Regions from separate parts of the Halomonas sp. CnH100-B genome, predicted to be linked through region 4. Evidence: predicted binding sites of a transcription regulator. Region 4 holds the regulator's gene; each other region holds the start of a gene.
The links. Region 4 encodes sigma-54, which starts transcription at its own class of promoters, with help from an activator protein. Its sites were predicted from a motif close to TGGCACNNNNNTTGCTNT; they were not measured.
Positions count from the first base shown of each region.

Region 1: the regulator sigma-54 is predicted to act here: its motif matches at 2,519-2,536, upstream of glnA (glutamate--ammonia ligase).
Region 2: the regulator sigma-54 is predicted to act here: its motif matches at 1,655-1,672, upstream of amt (ammonium transporter).
Region 3: the regulator sigma-54 is predicted to act here: its motif matches at 1,604-1,621, upstream of NH398_RS00080 (HAD-IIB family hydrolase).

Region 1 covers NZ_JAMXRX010000007.1:128,369-132,839, reverse strand. Annotated here, with positions in the region: gene NH398_RS15625 (alpha/beta hydrolase-fold protein) at 1-405, opposite strand, end outside; gene NH398_RS15620 (acyltransferase family protein) at 558-1,583, shown strand; gene NH398_RS15615 (hypothetical protein) at 1,630-2,223, opposite strand; gene glnA (glutamate--ammonia ligase) at 2,780-4,186, shown strand; gene NH398_RS15605 (DUF4124 domain-containing protein) at 4,312-4,471, shown strand, end outside.
Region 2 covers NZ_JAMXRX010000001.1:607,398-611,868, reverse strand. Annotated here, with positions in the region: gene NH398_RS02730 (putative motility protein) at 1-132, opposite strand, end outside; gene NH398_RS02725 (FAD-dependent oxidoreductase) at 235-1,476, opposite strand; gene amt (ammonium transporter) at 1,812-4,471, shown strand, end outside.
Region 3 covers NZ_JAMXRX010000001.1:16,300-20,770, forward strand. Annotated here, with positions in the region: gene NH398_RS00070 (hypothetical protein) at 1-108, opposite strand, end outside; gene NH398_RS00075 (OmpA family protein) at 270-1,301, shown strand; gene NH398_RS00080 (HAD-IIB family hydrolase) at 1,682-2,632, shown strand; gene NH398_RS00085 (glycosyl transferase) at 2,651-3,871, shown strand; gene NH398_RS00090 (methyl-accepting chemotaxis protein) at 3,924-4,471, opposite strand, start outside.
Region 4 covers NZ_JAMXRX010000001.1:275,862-280,332, forward strand. Annotated here, with positions in the region: gene rapZ (RNase adapter RapZ) at 1-141, opposite strand, end outside; gene ptsN (PTS IIA-like nitrogen regulatory protein PtsN) at 199-666, opposite strand; gene raiA (ribosome-associated translation inhibitor RaiA) at 671-979, opposite strand; gene NH398_RS01145 (RNA polymerase factor sigma-54) at 1,077-2,492, opposite strand; gene lptB (LPS export ABC transporter ATP-binding protein) at 2,598-3,356, opposite strand; gene lptA (lipopolysaccharide transport periplasmic protein LptA) at 3,368-3,862, opposite strand; gene lptC (LPS export ABC transporter periplasmic protein LptC) at 3,859-4,443, opposite strand; gene NH398_RS01165 (HAD hydrolase family protein) at 4,443-4,471, opposite strand, start outside.

The DNA of each region.
Region 1 (4,471 bases), on a different contig from region 4:
CTGCTGGCGTGTCGTGCCGACATGATAGGTTGCCTCGATATGCGGCATCAGGTCGTTGAAAAAGGCGCTGCGGGCGGCTTCGTTATATCCGTCGACCCACCAGCTGCGGCTGCCGGGCATCACGAAGACGGCCGGGGGCACATGTCCCGCGTCGATCAACCGGTCGGCGGTGTTGGGAAGGTTCCCCTTGGTGGCCCAGTCGAGCTCGTTACCAAACGAGCCATGCAGTAGATACACCACCGGATAGGGCATCGAGGCGTGTGGATCATAATCGTCCGGTAAATAGACCGTGTACGGATAGTCGTACCCTAGGGTGGGCGAGAAGAACTGTTCACGGGCCACGTCGCCAGCCAGGGTCGCGCCGCTGAGCATCAGCCCGCTCATCACGCCGATCGTCGTGCTCATCCAGCGGATAAAGCGAGCGAGGGAAAAGTGTCTGCGCACGAAGCCTCCAGGAATTTACCGTCGGTTAAAGGGTCGGACAGCGGTGTAACTCGGCGTGTTCATTGCCGTAAGCCCATACATCAGCTTAGCAGCGGTGGTTTGGTGGAGGTTCGATGCAAAAAATCGAGGAGATCTATTGGCTGCGCGCTTACGGCTGTGTCGCCGTCTTTCTATTCCATTGGCTTGATCATATCAACCAGCGTGTGGATAACGTCGCCACGGACCTGATGCGCATACCGCTGGTGCTGGGCACGCCGGTTTTCCTGTTCATTTCGGTGTTCGTCTTTGCCGTCCGATACGATCAACAGGTGCCGCCAGGCTTTCTGCTGCAGCGGGTGAAGTACGTCATGTTGCCCTATGTGGTGTACGGAAGTATCTACTCCACGGCCCAATGGTGGCAGCTGGCGGGAAGCGAGAACGCCGTGGGGTTTTGGGAAAATGCCAAAGTCTATTTTCTTTACGCCGAGTGGCATGGCTACTTTTTGATTATCGCCATGCAGTTCTATGCGGCGTACTGGGCGTACACGCGCTGGCGGCTATGGCGCTATCACCCGGTACCGTGGCTGGTGGCTGCCTGCTGGGTGAGCATGGCGTATTGGGGCTTGGCCTATGCCTTCGAGATCGAGCCGCCGGGCTACTTGCTCTGGGTGGCACCGCTGGGCTGGGTGTATCTGTTTTTTTTGGCCCTGGTTCTGGTGCGTTACTACCCGTTAACGCCCTCGGCTACGCTGGTCGAGCGGCCCGTATGGCTGCAACTCCTTTCCCAACCGCGTTGGCTTTTCCTGTTCGTCGGCGTAATCGTGCTGGCCACGTTCGAGCATTGGCTGGCGTTCTCATCGAAGGAAGTCTGGGTCATTCCCTTCTTCGTGCTGTTCACCCTGGCGCTGATGCGTGGCTTGAAAGGACGCAGAGCGCCTGGCTGGGTGCGCTATATCAATGCTTACTCGTTTGGTATTTATCTGGCGCATCCGATGTTTTTCACGCTCACCGATACGTTCGTGGGCGTGACGACACTGCCGCTGGTGGTTTACGCGGTGCTGCTCATCGTCGTAGGCAGCGTTGGCTCTATTTTGCTCAACAAAGCGGCCAATACCACGACGATGGGGGCCATGCTGTTGGGTAAGCGGTTGAAGGTATGAGTGCAGGGTAGGGTAGGTGACAGGGCGGGCGCGGAACCAGAAAAGGCTAGGGCGAGGTGGATGACTGGCTGTTTGGTGAGCCACGGGCCAACCCCAACGATTCGCCGCTCAAGGTTTTAAGCCGGGTCGGGCAAGCGTAAAGGCGCTGTAAAAAATCGAGCAGGGCTGGCTCATCCAGCTCGGGATCGAAGCCACCAATGCGCTCCAACCAGGCGCGCCGAATGGCAATGTAGGGCGGTACGGACACGGCCGTACTGAGAAAGTGCAGCAGCAATCGCTCCGAAAACCGGGGCGTAGCCGCGTTGATGAGCAGTGCATCCATCGCCGTGTTGAGCTGCGGATAGAGCAGGTACCAAAGCTGTGCCGCCATGGGTTCTTTATGCAGCGCAATCAGCAGCCACTCTGCTTGACTGATATAAGCCGCTTGATTGAGGCGCGCGCCGAGCATTTGCGAGGGGGTCACCAGGCAGTGGGCATGATAACGCTGTTCGAGGGCGGTGAGCCGCTCATCCGCCTGCGCGCAGGTGACGATGATCGGCATCACATGGTCGGCCAGGCCGGACTGGCGAATGGAGCGCAAGTGGCGCGGTAGCAAAGCTCCTGTCACTGAAGCGTCTACGATAAAGCAAACCGTACCCATGCACGCGGCTTCCTTTTGTTATGAAGCATCTCCGATTGTAATTTATTGTAGATGTGGGTTTCTTTGCGTAGCAAGAGAAACTTTTTTAACAACAGGGAGGTGCAAGTGCCTCTCCTCTAACCAATTTGGTGCGTTCTGTGTCTCATATGCACTATTTTTGTGCATATGAGACACGAGATGCCCTTTCCGTGCGAAGCGTGACGATGTGTTGCCACATTAAGACGCAGACGTTTAGTGATTTTTCGTATTTAAAAACAATGGCTTGTTATTTTTTATGGCCATTATGGTGCAGGGTTGGCATGCTCTGTGCTTATGAATCATAGATAGTTTCATCAGCGGCTATTGAAGCGTAGGCAGACGCCTCCAGGCGTGCTACAACGATAGCCGGTCTGAAATGATCGCTGGGCGGTTTGTTATCCATCGTCAGACAAACGTTAAGCGAACAAAAAAGACAAACGCGCCACATGCAATTGCGTGTTGAACGATTTGTTGAATAACACTTTTATCGATAGCTTACAGTTACACGCTTTAAGCCACGCTCATACCGGAGGACACTATGTCAGCCAAGACTCTCGCGCTAATCGAAGAACATGATGTTAAGTGGGTAGACCTGCGTTTCACCGACACGCGCGGTAAAGAGCAGCACGTCACCGTACCGGCACGTGACGTGAACGAAGAGTTTTTTGAAAATGGCCAGATGTTCGATGGCTCTTCCATCAACGGTTGGAAGGGCATCAACGAGTCTGACATGATCCTGCGTCCGGAAGACGGCACCGGTTTCTTGGACCCCTTCACCGAAGACGCTACCCTGATTCTGCGTTGCGACATCATCGAGCCGGCGACCATGCAGGGCTACGATCGCGACCCGCGCTCCATCGCTAAGCGTGCCGAAGCGTACCTGCAGTCTACCGGTCTGGGCGACACGGCCTTCTTCGGTCCGGAGCCGGAATTCTTCATCTTCGACGAAGTACACTGGAAAGCCGACATCCAAGGCGCCATGTACAAAATCACCTCTGATGAAGGTGCATGGGCGACCAGCAACCAAGTCGAAGGTGGCAACCTGGGCCACCGTCCGCGCGTGAAAGGCGGCTACTTCCCGGTTCCCCCGGTCGATAGCTTCCACGATATCCGTGGCGCGATGTGTAATACCCTGGAAGCGATTGGCCAAACCGTGGAAGTACACCACCACGAAGTAGCTAACGCGGGTCAGAACGAAATCGGCGTTAAATTCAACACGCTGGTGAAGAAAGCTGACGAAGTTCAGGAAATGAAGTACGTGATCCACAACGTGGCACACGCTTACGGCAAAACCGCTACCTTCATGCCGAAGCCGCTGGTAGGCGACAACGGTTCGGGTATGCACGTACACCAGTCGTTCTGGAAAGATGGCCAGAACCAGTTCGCGGGTGACGAGTACGCGGGCCTGTCTGAAATGGCGCTGTACTACATCGGCGGTATCATCAAGCACGCTCGTGCCCTGAACGCCTTCACCAACGCTTCTACCAACTCGTACAAGCGTCTGGTGCCGGGCTTCGAAGCACCGGTCATGCTGGCTTACAGCGCCCGTAACCGCTCTGCGTCTATTCGTATTCCGTACACCGCTAGCCCGAAAGGCAAGCGTGTCGAGACTCGCTTCCCTGATCCGACTGCCAACCCCTACTTGGCGTTTGCAGCGATGCTGATGGCGGGTATCGACGGTATCAAGAACAAGATCCATCCTGGCGATGCCATGGATAAGAACCTGTACGACCTGCCGCCGGAAGAAGGCAAGTCTGTACCGACCGTAGCCAACAGCCTGGATCAAGCGCTGGAAGCACTCGATGCTGACCGTGCGTTCCTGACCGAAGGTGGCGTGTTCACCGACGACATGATTGATGCCTACATCGAACTGAAGATGGAAGACGTCGAGCGTATCCGCATGACGACTCACCCGATTGAGTTCGACATGTACTACTCTTGCTAAGAACGGTCTTTAATGACGGTGCTAAAATCACCCTTGCGGTGTGATTAGCCAGAAAACCCCGCCTCGGCGGGGTTTTTTTATGGAAGCGAAATACGCAGGGGCTAGTAATGATAAGCAGACGACGTTTGCAAAACAGAATAGGTTTATCCACAGCGGCGGTGCTTCTACTGTGCCTGTGGGTAAGCGTGGCCCAGTCGCAAACGGTGTATCGCGTGGTGGATGAGCAGGGCAACGTGACGTTTACCGATAACCCTGAGCGGGGTGGGGATGCCATTACGCTGGCGC
Region 2 (4,471 bases), 330 kb from region 4:
CAATACTTCGGTGATTTGCTCGGCTTGAACGTCCAGCGCTTCGCGGAACATTTGCATCTGCGCTTGCTCAGCGGTTTGCGCCTGATTCATATACAGCGCCGTACTGACTGCATTGCTTGCAGCTACATCCATACTGCACCTCAGTCTATTGAATGACACTCTTAGCGTAGCAAACCCACACCACTGGGGCCACGTTTGTCGCTTGTCATTGTGTTACGGAATGAGACAAGCCGTCTAAAATCGATCTGCACGGAACGGCGTCATGTCGATGGCGGTTGGCTTCTGTTCCATCATGTCGGCAAGCAGCTGACCGGTCGCAGGGCCTAGTGTAAAACCCTGGTGACCGTGGCCGAACGCGAGCCATAGGCCGGGATGACGCGGCGCTGGGCCAATCACCGGCTTCATGTCTGGCAAACACGGGCGTGCGCCTTTCCAGGCGGCACTGTCCTTGCGCTCACCTAATGGAAAAATCGTCCGCGCAACGTTTTCAGCGGCACCCAGCTGCTCTTCATCGGCCGGCGATTCTAAGCGATCCAATTCAGCCCCGGTGGTCAGCCGTACGCCTGCATTCATGGGTGCCAGCAAATAGCCAATCTCGGCATCCATCAGCCAATAATTCAATGTCGCCCCTGGCTGGGTCGCGTAGTGCATGTGATAGCCGCGCTTCACAAACGTCGGGAAGTGATAACCCAGCGGCTTCATCCATTGCCCCGCCCAAGGCCCGAGCGCCATGACCACTTCATCGGCTTCGAACGTCGATTCCTGGGTCGTCACGCGCCAGCGCTCATCGATTTGAGTGACGCCCGTAATATCCGCCTGCACTAAGTTTCCGCCCATGGCCTCAAAAGAGGCGGCATAGGCGGCCACCAATCCACCCGGATCGGCGACCGTCCATGGGTCGAGCCAATGAATAGCACCAATGATCTTATCGCCCAGTTGGGGCTCCTTTTCACTCAACGCAGCGCGATCGAGCACGCTGAATTCGACGCCATAAAGCTCGCGCGCTTCCTCGGCCTCCTTGACGCGTTTGGCAAGCTTATCCTGGGTACGATAGATCTCCAGCCAACCCTCTTTGCGCACCAAATGCTCTGCCCCCGATGCTTCGATCATGGGTCCATGCGCCTCTAAACAGAGCTGAATCAACGAGGCGTACTCAGGCACGATTTTTTTATACAGCCGTGATGAGGAGTGGTGCCAATAGCTCAATAGCGGTGACGCCGCATTGACCATTCCAGCGGGACGATAACGGATATCGACACGGCGGTTTGGCAGTACGCTCAAGATAGTCTTCATATCACGAGGAAAGGGGTAAGGCCTCACCGCTTCACGCTGAATGATACCGGCGTTGCCAAACGAGGTTTCTCGTCCAGGCTGACGGCGGTCCACCAGCGTTACTTGATAGCCACGTTTTTGTAGCTGCCAAGCAACACTGACACCCACCATACCTGCCCCCAACACCACCGTTTGACGCGCCATTTTGATGCACTCCTATCGCTCTAAAAATCAATTCGCCTCATGCCGCCAGCAGCACGGATAACGTATTGAAAAATATCACCAATCAAAGCGCTTTTGCATAGTCACAAACACTGTTTTAACTCATTTTTTTAGTTTTTTATCTCGCATAAAGCGTAATAAAGGATGACTTTGCTAGCCACGGCATAACATTTGCTTAATGATCATTAGGCCCGTTTTGTTAGATCCAACGTTTCGCTGCGCAGCAGGCCGAACGCTGCATTTACAGGCAGCATCTCGCGATTCCCTGCACCAATTAAGTGCCTGCATTGCACCCAATCAACACAAGGAACACACCCATGATCGATAGCTTTGACACCACTCTGATCGACACGCTTTGGGTGCTTTGGGCGGCCGCGTTGGTATTCGTGATGCAAGCCGGGTTTCTCTGCCTGGAGGCAGGCACCACACGAACGAAAAACGCCATCAACGTCGCTATGAAAAACCTAGCGGATTTTGCCATTGCCGTCAGCGTTTTCTGGCTAGCCGGCTTTGGCATGATGTTTGGCGCCTCTCAAGCGGGATGGTTGGGCAGCTCGCTGTTTGGTTGGCAGCTCGAATCGACCGACACCTGGCTAATGACCGTTTTCATCTTCCAAGCGATGTTTTGTGCCACCGCCGCGACCATCGTGGCCGGCGCCGTCGCTGAACGAATGCCGTTCCTCGGCTATTTATGGACCGCGTTTTGGATTGCGCTCTTGATTTACCCCGTTTTTGGCCACTGGGCCTGGGGCGGCTTGTTAGGAGGCGCGCCGGGATGGCTGGCGTCGCTTGGATTCATCGATTTTGCCGGTGCGACCGTGGTTCACAGCGTTGGCGGCTGGGTGGCACTCGCGGCGGTACTGGTCATCGGCCCCCGCCGGGGACGTTTTCAAGTCGATAAGCCACCCACTGCATTTCCAGCAGGTAATTTGCCACTGGCAATGCTTGGGGCGCTGTTCATGGTACTTGGCTGGTTTGGCTTCAATGGTGGAAGCACGCTCGCTCTGGATGGCTCGGTGCCTGGAATTATTGCCAATACCGTGCTGGGCGCCGTGGGGGGCATTTTATCGGCCATGCTAGTGGGCTGGCGGGTTCGGCGCTATGCCGATGTGATGTACGCTATCAATGGCGCAATTGCTGGCTTGGTGGCAGTCACGGCAGGTGCCCATGTGCTCTCATTGGCCACGGCATTTCTCATGGGCGGCGTGAGCGGTGTGCTCATGGTGCTGGCCAACGAATGGCTGTTGAAGAAGCAGATCGATGACGCGGTGGGCGCGATTCCTGCGCATTTGGTCAGCGGCATCTGGGGCACGCTTGCCCTACCATGGCTGGCTGACCTCTCTCTCCTCGATCACCCCCTCGGTCGCGCCGATCAGTTCGGTATTCAGCTATTGGGTGTGGCGGCCTGCGGTGTGTGGAGTTTTGGGATTGCATGGCTGCTGTTTAGCATCACTCGCCGCTTCCTGCCTTTGCGTGTCTCGAAAAACGCGGAAAAAATGGGGCTCAACCTTGCAGAGCATGGCGCCAAAAACGAGCTGCATCAGCTGCTCGAGCACATGCGTCAACATGAACGGCAGGGGGACATGCACCAGCGCATCGAGGCAGACCCGTTCACCGAGGTAGGTGAAATCGCCGCTAGTTATAATCGCGTCTCGGCAGCGCTGGAACGTGCAGTCGGACACACCCAGGTCATGCTGCGTAACCTTCGTGATGGCGTCGTTACCTGGCAAGCCGACGGCACGCTGACGGGACTGAACCCAGGCGCAGAAGCACTGTTTGGCGTGGAGGCGAAGCAGTGGGTCGGGCGTCCTGTCAACACGCTACTGCCCAATAAGCTGCTCACGCCTGGCGCAAAGCATGAAATCAAACTGCGTCTGCATGACCAGCAAGTCCGCTATTTAGAGATCCAAGTAAGTGAAGGCGCTGCGGGCTCTGTTTCTGAGTGCTCGGGCATGGTCCGGGACATCACCGAGCGTAAACAGCTTCAAGAACAGTTGAACCGGGAGCGAGATTTGGCACGCACCACGCTAGCGTCTATAGGCGATGGTGTCATCACGTGCGATGCCAGCGGCAGTGTGACGTTTCTTAATGCCGAGGCAGAACGGCTCACGGGGTGGACGCTTGCTGACGCCACCAACAAACCGATTCAGACAATCTACTCACTTCGTGATGAGCTAAGCGACGAGCCCATCAGCAATCCGGCGCGGCAGGTACTCACCCAGCATCGGGCCGTGCACTTCAGTGAACACTGCCAGCTGCTGCACCGCAACGGCAAACGTTTTCCCATACAGCATAGCGCCGCGCCCATTCGTTCTCGAGGCGGCATCACGCTGGGCGCAGTAGTGGTGTTTCAAGACGTCAGTGTGACACGGCAACTCTCGGAGCAGCTCAATTATCAAGCAACCCACGACAACCTCACGGGGCTAATGAACCGGCGAGCCTTTGAGGCACTGCTGACCAAATTGCTCGCCCAGGAAGATGAGTACCATCATGTGCTCTGCTACTTAGACCTGGACCAATTCAAGATCGTCAACGACACCTGCGGCCATTTGGCAGGCGATGAACTACTTCGTCAGGTCTCCATGAAGCTGAAAGCCCACGTGCGCCACAGTGATACCGTGGCTCGATTGGGCGGGGATGAATTTGCCCTGGTGTTGCCCCACTGCCCACTGGACAAAGCCAAGATCATTGGTGAGGCGGTCCGCCGAGATATCGAGCACTTTCGCTTTGCATGGCAAGGACATACCTTCGGTATTGGCGTGAGCATCGGCTTGGTCACGATCACCTCGGAAAATCCCATGCGCTTGTCGGACACGCTGCACGCAGCAGACGCCGCCTGCTATACCGCCAAAGAGGCGGGCCGAAACCGCCTTCACTGCTATCAACCCGACGACCATGCACTATTAGAGCGCCATGGCGAACTGCAGTGGGTTCAACGTCTGCAAAATGCCCTGGATAACGACACGTTTCGGCTATT
Region 3 (4,471 bases), 260 kb from region 4:
TGTGGCAATGGGGGCCTGAGAAGTGCTGGCGTAAAAACAGCCGCTGAGCATCAGGCTCGCAAGTCCCAGGCCAACGGGGCGTAAAAAATCGACAATGGGGTGTGACATAGGACGAGTGCGCACCTGGTAGTTCCTTATCGCTACTAATCGGCTTTTTGATAGACTAGTTTGCCATGCTTAGCATAGATCGGCCACGAGGTTAGAAACTTGAATGAGTAATCACTCCCATGCTTGAGGACCACCGCAGCGGCCCACGTCATGACTCCCTAATGTCGACGTATCCTGAGGACGATAGCAACAGCGGCTGGATGATCAGCTATATCGACATTATGACGCTGCTGGTCGCCCTATTCGTCATCATTATTGCGGCTGCCGGAGTCACAAGCCCCGACTGGACCCCCGATGACGCGGAAGTGGACACGAGCACAGGCTTGGCGACACCGCTGGAAGTGCCGCTGCCTGCCTTACTGGATGAGCGTCGTCCACCGCGCTCCCCAATGCCAGTGGTGGTGCCAGGTGAGCTCAGCCCCATGGCGATCAGCGCCGCCTTGGGCGTGGCAGGGCTGCCCCCGCAGGCCGAGGTGGTGCCCAGCGTGCCGCCGTTACTGGCGTTGCCGGAAGAGGCGGTGAACTCTGCATCACCATCAGAGCCTGCGCGGGTAGTGTCGGTCACCGACACCCTGCAAGCCGCGTTGGCGTCTGCACCTTCGTCGTCAACGCCGAGGCTGCCCACGCCTCTGGTGCAGGAAGAGGATCCGCCAGCGCCGCTTCCCTTGGCGGATTACATGGTACTTCTCACGGATCGCCCCCCCGTGAATGTACAAGAGATCAGCGACGGGGCCATCAGTAGCGCTCTAGCACTCACGGAAAACTTGGCCGAGCGGGTAGAGGCGTCCCCCTACTTGCCCAACTTGGAGGGTGTCGAAGTCTCCCGGGTGGCCGAAGGGATCAGCCTACGCGTGCAGGACAGGCTGCTTTTCCCCTCGGCGACGGCAGAGCTGACACAAGGCGGCTCATCGCTGGTAGGTAGCCTGCTGGAGACGATTCAGCGCTATGACGGTGAAGTGTGGGTTGAGGGCCACTCCGATAGCCAGACCATTAATACCCCAGAGTTCTCCTCGAACTGGGCGCTCTCTAGCGCCCGTGCGATTGCCATTGTCGAAGCCTTGGAAGCGGCCGGTGTTGCGCCAGAGCGGCTGCGGGCCGTGGGGCTAGCGGCGACGCAGCCGTTGGAAGATAACAGCACGGCAGAAGGGCGGGCACGCAATCGCCGCGTCGAGGTAGTGATTCACGTGGAGTAGCAGTGTGGTCAAAAAAAGCCCGCCGGGGGAGGCGGGCATGAAAGGGCTTGGCTCACTGCAGCCCACTGACATCAGGTGAGGGGGTGTACAAGGTTGTCAGTGGGTACAATTCGAGTATAGCTATTTGTGAGCGTTTGCCAAGGCTTTGTGCAATTTTTTTGCAGATGTCTTCCGGCGCCGTTTTATTACGGGCCTCTTCCCGCACTGTACTGGTGCACTTTAGGTGCCCTGTTTTGGTGCTTGCCGTCGTTATGGCACCGTGATTTTTTTCAAGCGTTTGATTTTTATTGTCTAAATGCTATTGGCATGCATTCTGCTTTATTGCTTATCTAAGAACGACGTCCGCGTAACGGCTTTCAAGAACGCAATAAGGTGGTGTCATGACCGAACACACCCACACGACAGTCGCCCACTCTGAGGGGGCGAGCCTTACCCAGCAGCCGCCAGGAAGCCCCGACCCGGCCCTTCAGCCGCGCTTGGTGGTCACCGACTTAGATGGGTCGCTGCTCGATCACCACAGTTACGACTTCTCTCCTGCCGCGCCTTGGTTGGCTCGCCTAAAACAGCTGGGCGTGCCCGTGATCCCAGTCACCAGTAAAACCCGTGCCGAACTGATCTCCCTGCGTGAAGCGCTAGGCCTGACGGCGACGCCGTTCGTGGCGGAAAACGGTGCCGTGATCGGCCTGCCCCCGGGCTGGTGTCACGCCCGGTTAGATCGCCCTGGCAGCGGGCTGGACGGCGTGGTCGTGAAACACACCGGTGTGGACGTGGGGTTTATCCGTGCACGGCTGAACGTCTGGCGCAAGCGTTTGGGTGTGCGCTTTACCCGGATGAGCGAACTGGATATGGCGGCTGTGATGTCGCTCACCGGTTTAGATGAAGCCCGCGCCAAAGCGGCCCGGCAGCGTGAAGGCAGCGAGCCGCTTATCTGGGAAGACGACGAGGTTGCGCTGGCCAATTTCCGGTTAGCGCTGGAAGGCGATGGCTTGATGCTCACCCAAGGCGGACGCTTTTGGCATGTGATGGGCAAAGCCTCTGATAAAGGCAGTGCCGTTGACTGGCTCATCAAGCGATTTACCGCGTTGCGTGGCCGTGAGCCGCTCTCATTAGGACTAGGTGACGGCCCGAACGATATATCCATGCTCGATGCCGTCGATCAGGCCGTCGTGATCAAAGGGTGCCACGACTTGACCGTCACGCCGACGAATACAGCGCTATATCGCACTCAGGAAACCGGGCCAACAGGCTGGGCCGAGGGGGTGGCCCACTGGTGGGGGCGAGACGACCGCCGATTAGCGGCGGCACCTACCCAAGCGTCCGTTACGGCCTAATCAACGAGGGATCAGCGTATGAGTGATTTTCATCAGAATGGCGTCATTACCGATTTCCACAACCTCACTCGCCGTCCGGTGGAGGCGCTAGAGCAGGAGCTAGGCCAGTTTGCCAAGCGTCGTCCGATGGGGTTGATACTCCCGTCGCTATTTTCCGAGTTGGAAGGCCCAGCGCTTTCGGCCATTGTCGATGAGCTGGTGAAAGTGCCTTATCTCAATGAGATTGTGATCGGCCTGGACCGGGCAGACCGCGAGCAATTCCTATATGCCCGCGAATTCTTCTCTCGTCTTCCCCAGCACACCCGCATTCTATGGAACGACGGTCCACGCCTGCGTGAGCTAGACGCCGAGCTGGAAAGCCACGGTTTAGGGGCCTTAGAGCCCGGCAAAGGGCGCAACGTGTGGTATTGCGCAGGATACGTGCTGGCCTCTGGCCGCTCGTCGGTGGTTGGCCTGCATGACTGCGATATTCTGACCTATGACCGTAGCCTGCTGGCGCGGCTCATGTATCCCGTGGCTCACCCACGGTTCAATTACAGTTTCTGCAAAGGCTATTACCCCCGCATTGCCGAAGGAAAGCTCAACGGCCGGGTGTCTCGGCTGATGGTGACGCCGCTGCTGAGAGCGCTCAAAACCGTGTGCGGGCCGCTACCCTATTTGGACTATTTAGATAGCTTCCGTTATCCGCTCTCTGGTGAGTTTGCGATGCGCAGCGATGTGCTGGAAGGCATTCGTATCCCCGCCGACTGGGGCCTGGAGATCGGGGTGTTGTCTGAACTGCAGCGTAACTACTCCCACCGCCAGCTGTGTCAGGTCGATATTGCCGATGCCTACGACCACAAACACCAGCCCGTTAGCGAGGATGATGCCAACGGCGGCCTGAATCGCATGAGTCTGGATATCGCCAAAGCGCTGTACCGCAAACTAGCCACCCAAGGCGTGAGCTTCAGCAGTGAAGATTTCCGCACGCTAAAAGCGACGTACTACCGTCTAGCACTCGATTTGATCGAAGCCTACGACCACGACGCCACCATGAATGGCCTGAGTTTGGATCGCCACTGTGAAGAGCAGGCGGTGGAGCTGTTTGCCAGCAATCTGCTGGAAGCAGGCAATCTGTTCTTGGATAACCCCCGCGAACGGCCGTTCATTCCTAGCTGGAACCGGGTACAGGCCGCCGTACCCGATATACTGGCGCGAATGCACGAAGCAGTAGAGTTGGATAACCAGGGCAAGGTGTAGCTGGGAAATAAGGTGAGCAAGCCCCCGCCTGGTTGGGCGGGGGCTATGACTATTAGAAGTCGCTGAAGGAAGAGGGTTGGGCTGCGGGCGCGGCAATGACAGGCTGGTGGATTTCTTTGTTCAACTTGAAGTTAGTCACCAAGTGGCGAAGCTGGGTGCTTAGCTGCGCTAGCTGCTGGGTCGCGTGGTTACTCTGCTGTACCAGTCCCGCGTTTTGCTGGGTCATTTGATCCATCTGCGTCACGGCCTGATTGACCTGCTCGATACCGCTGCTCTGCTCGATGGTAGCTGCCGAGATTTCCTGTACCAGCGTACTGAGCTGCTGAATATCGGCGACCACACCGGTAATCATCTCACCCGTGTTTTTGACTTGGCGGCTGCCTTCGACCACCTGCGCATCCGCGTTTTCGATCAATCCTTTGATCTCTTGGGCGGCGGACGCCGAGCGGCTGGCCAGCTGGCGCACTTCATTGGCGACGACGGCAAAACCACGGCCTTGCTCGCCTGCGCGGGCCGCTTCCACCGAGGCGTTCAGCGCCAGAATATTGGTCTGAAAAGCGATGGCATCAATGGTATTCACGATGCTGCTCATTTGCGTCG
Region 4 (4,471 bases):
TTGAGCGCGCAGCTCATCGATCAGCGAGCCCAGCAGCATGGCAGGTAAGTTATCGATCGCATAATAGCCAAGATCCTCCAGCGCTTGTAAGGCGATAGATTTACCGGACCCCGAACGGCCGCTAATGATCACCAGTTGCATAGCGTCTCTCTTGGCGTATGAGCGTAGGAAATAAACAGTGATGGACGTGTGAGTATCTTACGCGGCCTGTTCGCGTATCTTGGCCGTCATCAGGGTCAATAGCTCTTTTTGACTGCTGGCTTTGCGTAACTGTTGACGGGTATTCGCATCGTTCATGATCGTCGCGACTTGCCCAAGCAGAGCGAGATGCGTGTCGTCCGCCTCTTCGGGTACGAGCAACACGAACACTAGATCGACGGGGTCGCCATCGATGGCATCGAAATCGACCGGCTCGGCAAGTTTCAAAAAGCCAGCGATGGGCGAGCTACAGTGCGGGCTACGTGCGTGGGGGATGGCAACGCCGTTGCCAATTCCCGTGCTGCCGAGACGCTCGCGTCCAATCAGGCGGCTAAACACTTCTTGGCTATCGAGGCTGGGTGTGTTTTGGGCGATGAAGGTGCTGAAAAACTCCAGCACCCGTTTTTTGCTGCCCCCGGGCACGTCGTAGAGCACGCGCTCCGGGGGGAGGATGGTTTCCAACGTCATTGAGTTAACGCACGCCTGCGCCCTGGGCGCGAGCTTGTGCTTTTTCCTTGTGTTTAACGAGTTGACGATCGATTTTGTCTGCGAGCGCATCGATAGCGGCATACATATCGTTATCGAGGGCTTCGGCATGAAGGTCGGCACCGGCGGCATGCAGCGTACAGGCTGCCTGCTGGCGTTCTTTCTCGACAGATAAGGTCACTTGCACCGTGGTGATGTTGTCATAGTGGCGTTCGACGCGTTCCAGCTTTTCGTTAACGTAGTCACGCAAGGCGTCAGTCAGTTCAACGTGATGACCAGTGATGTTTACTTGCATTGACGTGCTCCTTATCCATCGGGCTGTACTTCGATTGTAACCCTTTTTGCGCTATTGCAAAGCCCCTGCGTCGAGTTTGTCATGCCCTACCGTTTAACTAGCGTAAACGGCGGCGCTCACTGGACGAGGGAATACCCATTGACTCGCGATATTTCGCTACCGTACGCCGGGCAACGCTGATGCCTCCCTCCTCAAGGAGGGTCACCAGGCGACTATCGGAGAGCGGTTTACCCGACGGCTCCTCTTGTATCAGTTTTTTGATCCGTGCACGAATGGCGGTGCTGGAGTGGCTATCGCCGCCATCGTGGCTGCTGACTTGGCTCGAGAAGAAGTACTTCAACTCGAACACGCCTCGTGGCGTATGTATGAATTTCTGCGTCGTCACACGGGAGATCGTGGACTCGTGCATCTCCACGGCCTCGGCGATGTCGGCCAGGATCAGCGGTTTCATGGCCTCTTCGCCGTGCTCTAGAAAGCCGATCTGGCGGGCGATGATTTCACGACCTACTCGCAGAAGCGTGTCATTACGGCTGGAAAGGCTTTTGATCAGCCAGCGAGCTTCTTGGAGGTGCTCTTTCAAGAACTGGTTGTCTTGGCTCTTGTCGGCACGTTTGATCAAACTGGCGTAATCGGGCTGGATACGCAGGCGCGGCAGCGCCTCCGGGTTGAGCTCTAAGTGCCAGCCCTCGTTGTCATGGCGCACGACCAAATCGGGCGTGATATAGCTGTCGTCGGTCACGCCGTAGGCGCTGCCTGGGCGTGGGTCAAGGCTGCGAATTAAACGGATGACGTCGTCCAACTGCTCGTCATCCAGGCTCAGGCGGCGCTTGAGTAGCCGTAAATCGTCTTTGCCCAAGGCTTCGAGAAACTGACGCACCAAGCGTTTTGCGGGCATCAATAGCGGGGTGTCTTCAGGCAGCGCGGCCAGCTGAAGCATCAGGCACTCGCGCAGGTCGCGGGCAAACACGCCGGTGGGCTCGAACTGTTGTAAGCGCAACAGGGTGTTTTCTACTTCACGCTGGCTCAGGCTGTCGTGGCCTTGCGCCTTGAGGCCTTCGCGGATGTCGTTGAGCGGTTGAGTGAGATAGCCGTTGGCATCCAGTGCATCGATCAGGCTTTCGGCAATGGCATAGTCGCGGGGAGAGAAGTCGGTCATGGCCAATTGCCATAACAGATGGCCATGAAGGCTTTGGCCTGCGGCTTGGCGCTCGAAGTCGGGTCCTTCGCTGCTACCGCCCAAGCTACCCATGTCTTGGTAGGTGTCCGACCAGTCGCTGTCTACGGAGAGTTCGTTGGGAATGCTGTCCGACCACTCGGCCTCTTGAGGCTCGCTAACAGCCTGTTCGCCAAACTCATCCTCTTGTTCGAGCATGGGGTTAGCGTCCAGCGCTTGCTGAATTTCTTGACGGAGGTCCAGCGTGGAGAGCTGTAGCAGGGCAATGGCCTGCTGCAGCTGAGGTGTCATGGTCAGCTGTGTGCCGATACGCAATTGGAGAGAAGCTTTCATGACCATCTGAGAACCACTCGTTAATCAGAAAGCTCCACCCTAGAGCGAGTTATGACTCTGTGCAAGTGCAATAAGCATGCCACTAAAAGAAAAGTTTGGTCAGGCCAGAGTTTAGAGGCGGAAGTCTGCGCCTAGATAGACATCACGAACCTTCTGGTTATTGAGGATCTCCTGGGCGTTTCCACTGGCGATGATATGGCCGTCGCCAACGATGTAGGCAATGTCACAAATATCCAGGGTTTCGCGCACGTTATGGTCAGTGATCAAGACGCCGATGTGGCGTTTTTTCAGTGCGCGGATGATGGTTTTGATTTCACCCACTGAAATAGGGTCGACCCCGGCAAACGGCTCGTCGAGCAGAATGAATGCGGGCTCGGTAGCGAGTGAGCGAGCGATCTCCACTCGGCGGCGCTCGCCCCCTGAGAGGCTCATGCCCAGGTTGTCGCGAATGTGGGTAATATGGAAATCTTCGAGCAGTGACTCGAGGCGTGCTTCCCGAGCGCTACGGTCCAGCGCTTTGCGCGTCTCGAGAATCGCCATGATGTTATCGGCCACCGAGAGCTTGCGGAAAATGGAGGCTTCCTGGGGGAGGTAGCCAATCCCGGCCATGGCGCGCTCGTGCATGGGCGCATGGGTCAGGTCGACGTCGTCGATACCGACGCTACCGGCATCGGATTTGACCAGTCCAACGATCATGTAAAACGACGTGGTTTTACCCGCCCCGTTGGGCCCCAGCAGGCCGACGACGCTACCCTGAGCGATTTCCAGGTTGATATCTTTCACGACCCGACGGCGTTTGTAGCTCTTCGCTAGGTGATGGGCGTAGAGCGTTTTGACAGGTGCGGAATCTGCAGAGGTTGATGCTGCCACGTGGCCGCTCCCTATTGTTCGGGCTGAAGAGTCATGCGAATGCGCTGGTTGTCGCTACCGCTCACGTCGGAGCGTGCTTGCACCACTTCCTGGTCGATGAAGTACTCCAAACGCCCCCCTTGGAAACGGTCGCCTTGCTGGGTCAGTTCGGCTTGGTCGATCAGCTCGACACGGCGTTCGGCGACATGGTAAACGATACGACGCGCCCAGCCCTCCATGGGGGTTTCTTGATCTTCGAGCTGATTGCGCAGGTAGGCGCGCTCACCCGTGGCAATGGCGCGTGACAGCTCGCCTGCGTCGTTGCGCTGAATTTCGACGCGTTCGCCGCGCAGTTGCATCTCGCCCTGGCGAATGTCCACGTTGCCTGAGTAAACAGCGGTGCCAGCGCGCTGGTCGAGGTCCAGGCGGTCGGCTTCGACCTCGATGGGGGCTTGGCTTTGTGCCATGGCCGCCGTGGCGAGGGGTAGGGTTAACGTAAAGAGTGCAGTGCGGAGAGAGGCGTTCATCGCGACTCCTCAGGGTTACGAGTGGCAGGCGGGTGGACGCCGCGCACGTTATTGGTCAGGCGGACTTGGCTGTCATCGAGCCAAACGTCCATGCGGGAGGCTTCCATGCGCTGCGGCGGCTGCTGCAACAGCACGGGCGTATCGCTCCAGGCATGGCGCGTCACGCCATCGTAGTTTAATTGCTGCGTGTCGAGCTGCCAGCCCTCTTCGGGAGCCAGTAGCCGGGCAGACCCTCTTAGCGTCAGGGCCTGGGAATCGGTATTCAAGGTGCCGGTGTCTGCCGTGGCCAGCCACTCTCGCTGTTCGCTGTCGAACAGCGTCGCGCGCGGCGACATGACATCGGTCATGGCCGTTTGAGGCGTATGGACCAGTCGAGGCGTGACCAGCGACTGCTGGATAGCGCCTGTCTCGCCAAACAGGGTAATTTCGGCGTTCTCCAACACATGCCCAGGCTCCTGGGCACGGGCCTCCTGATCGATCTCACCCTCTTGCGGGCCGCGCGGGTCCAGCCAGACCAGCAGTCCGCCCAGGGCCACGACCATCGCCGTGATCCACACCCGTTTTCTGACTCTGAGACCCATCACGAGTGCCTGTGAAGATACGTGTCGA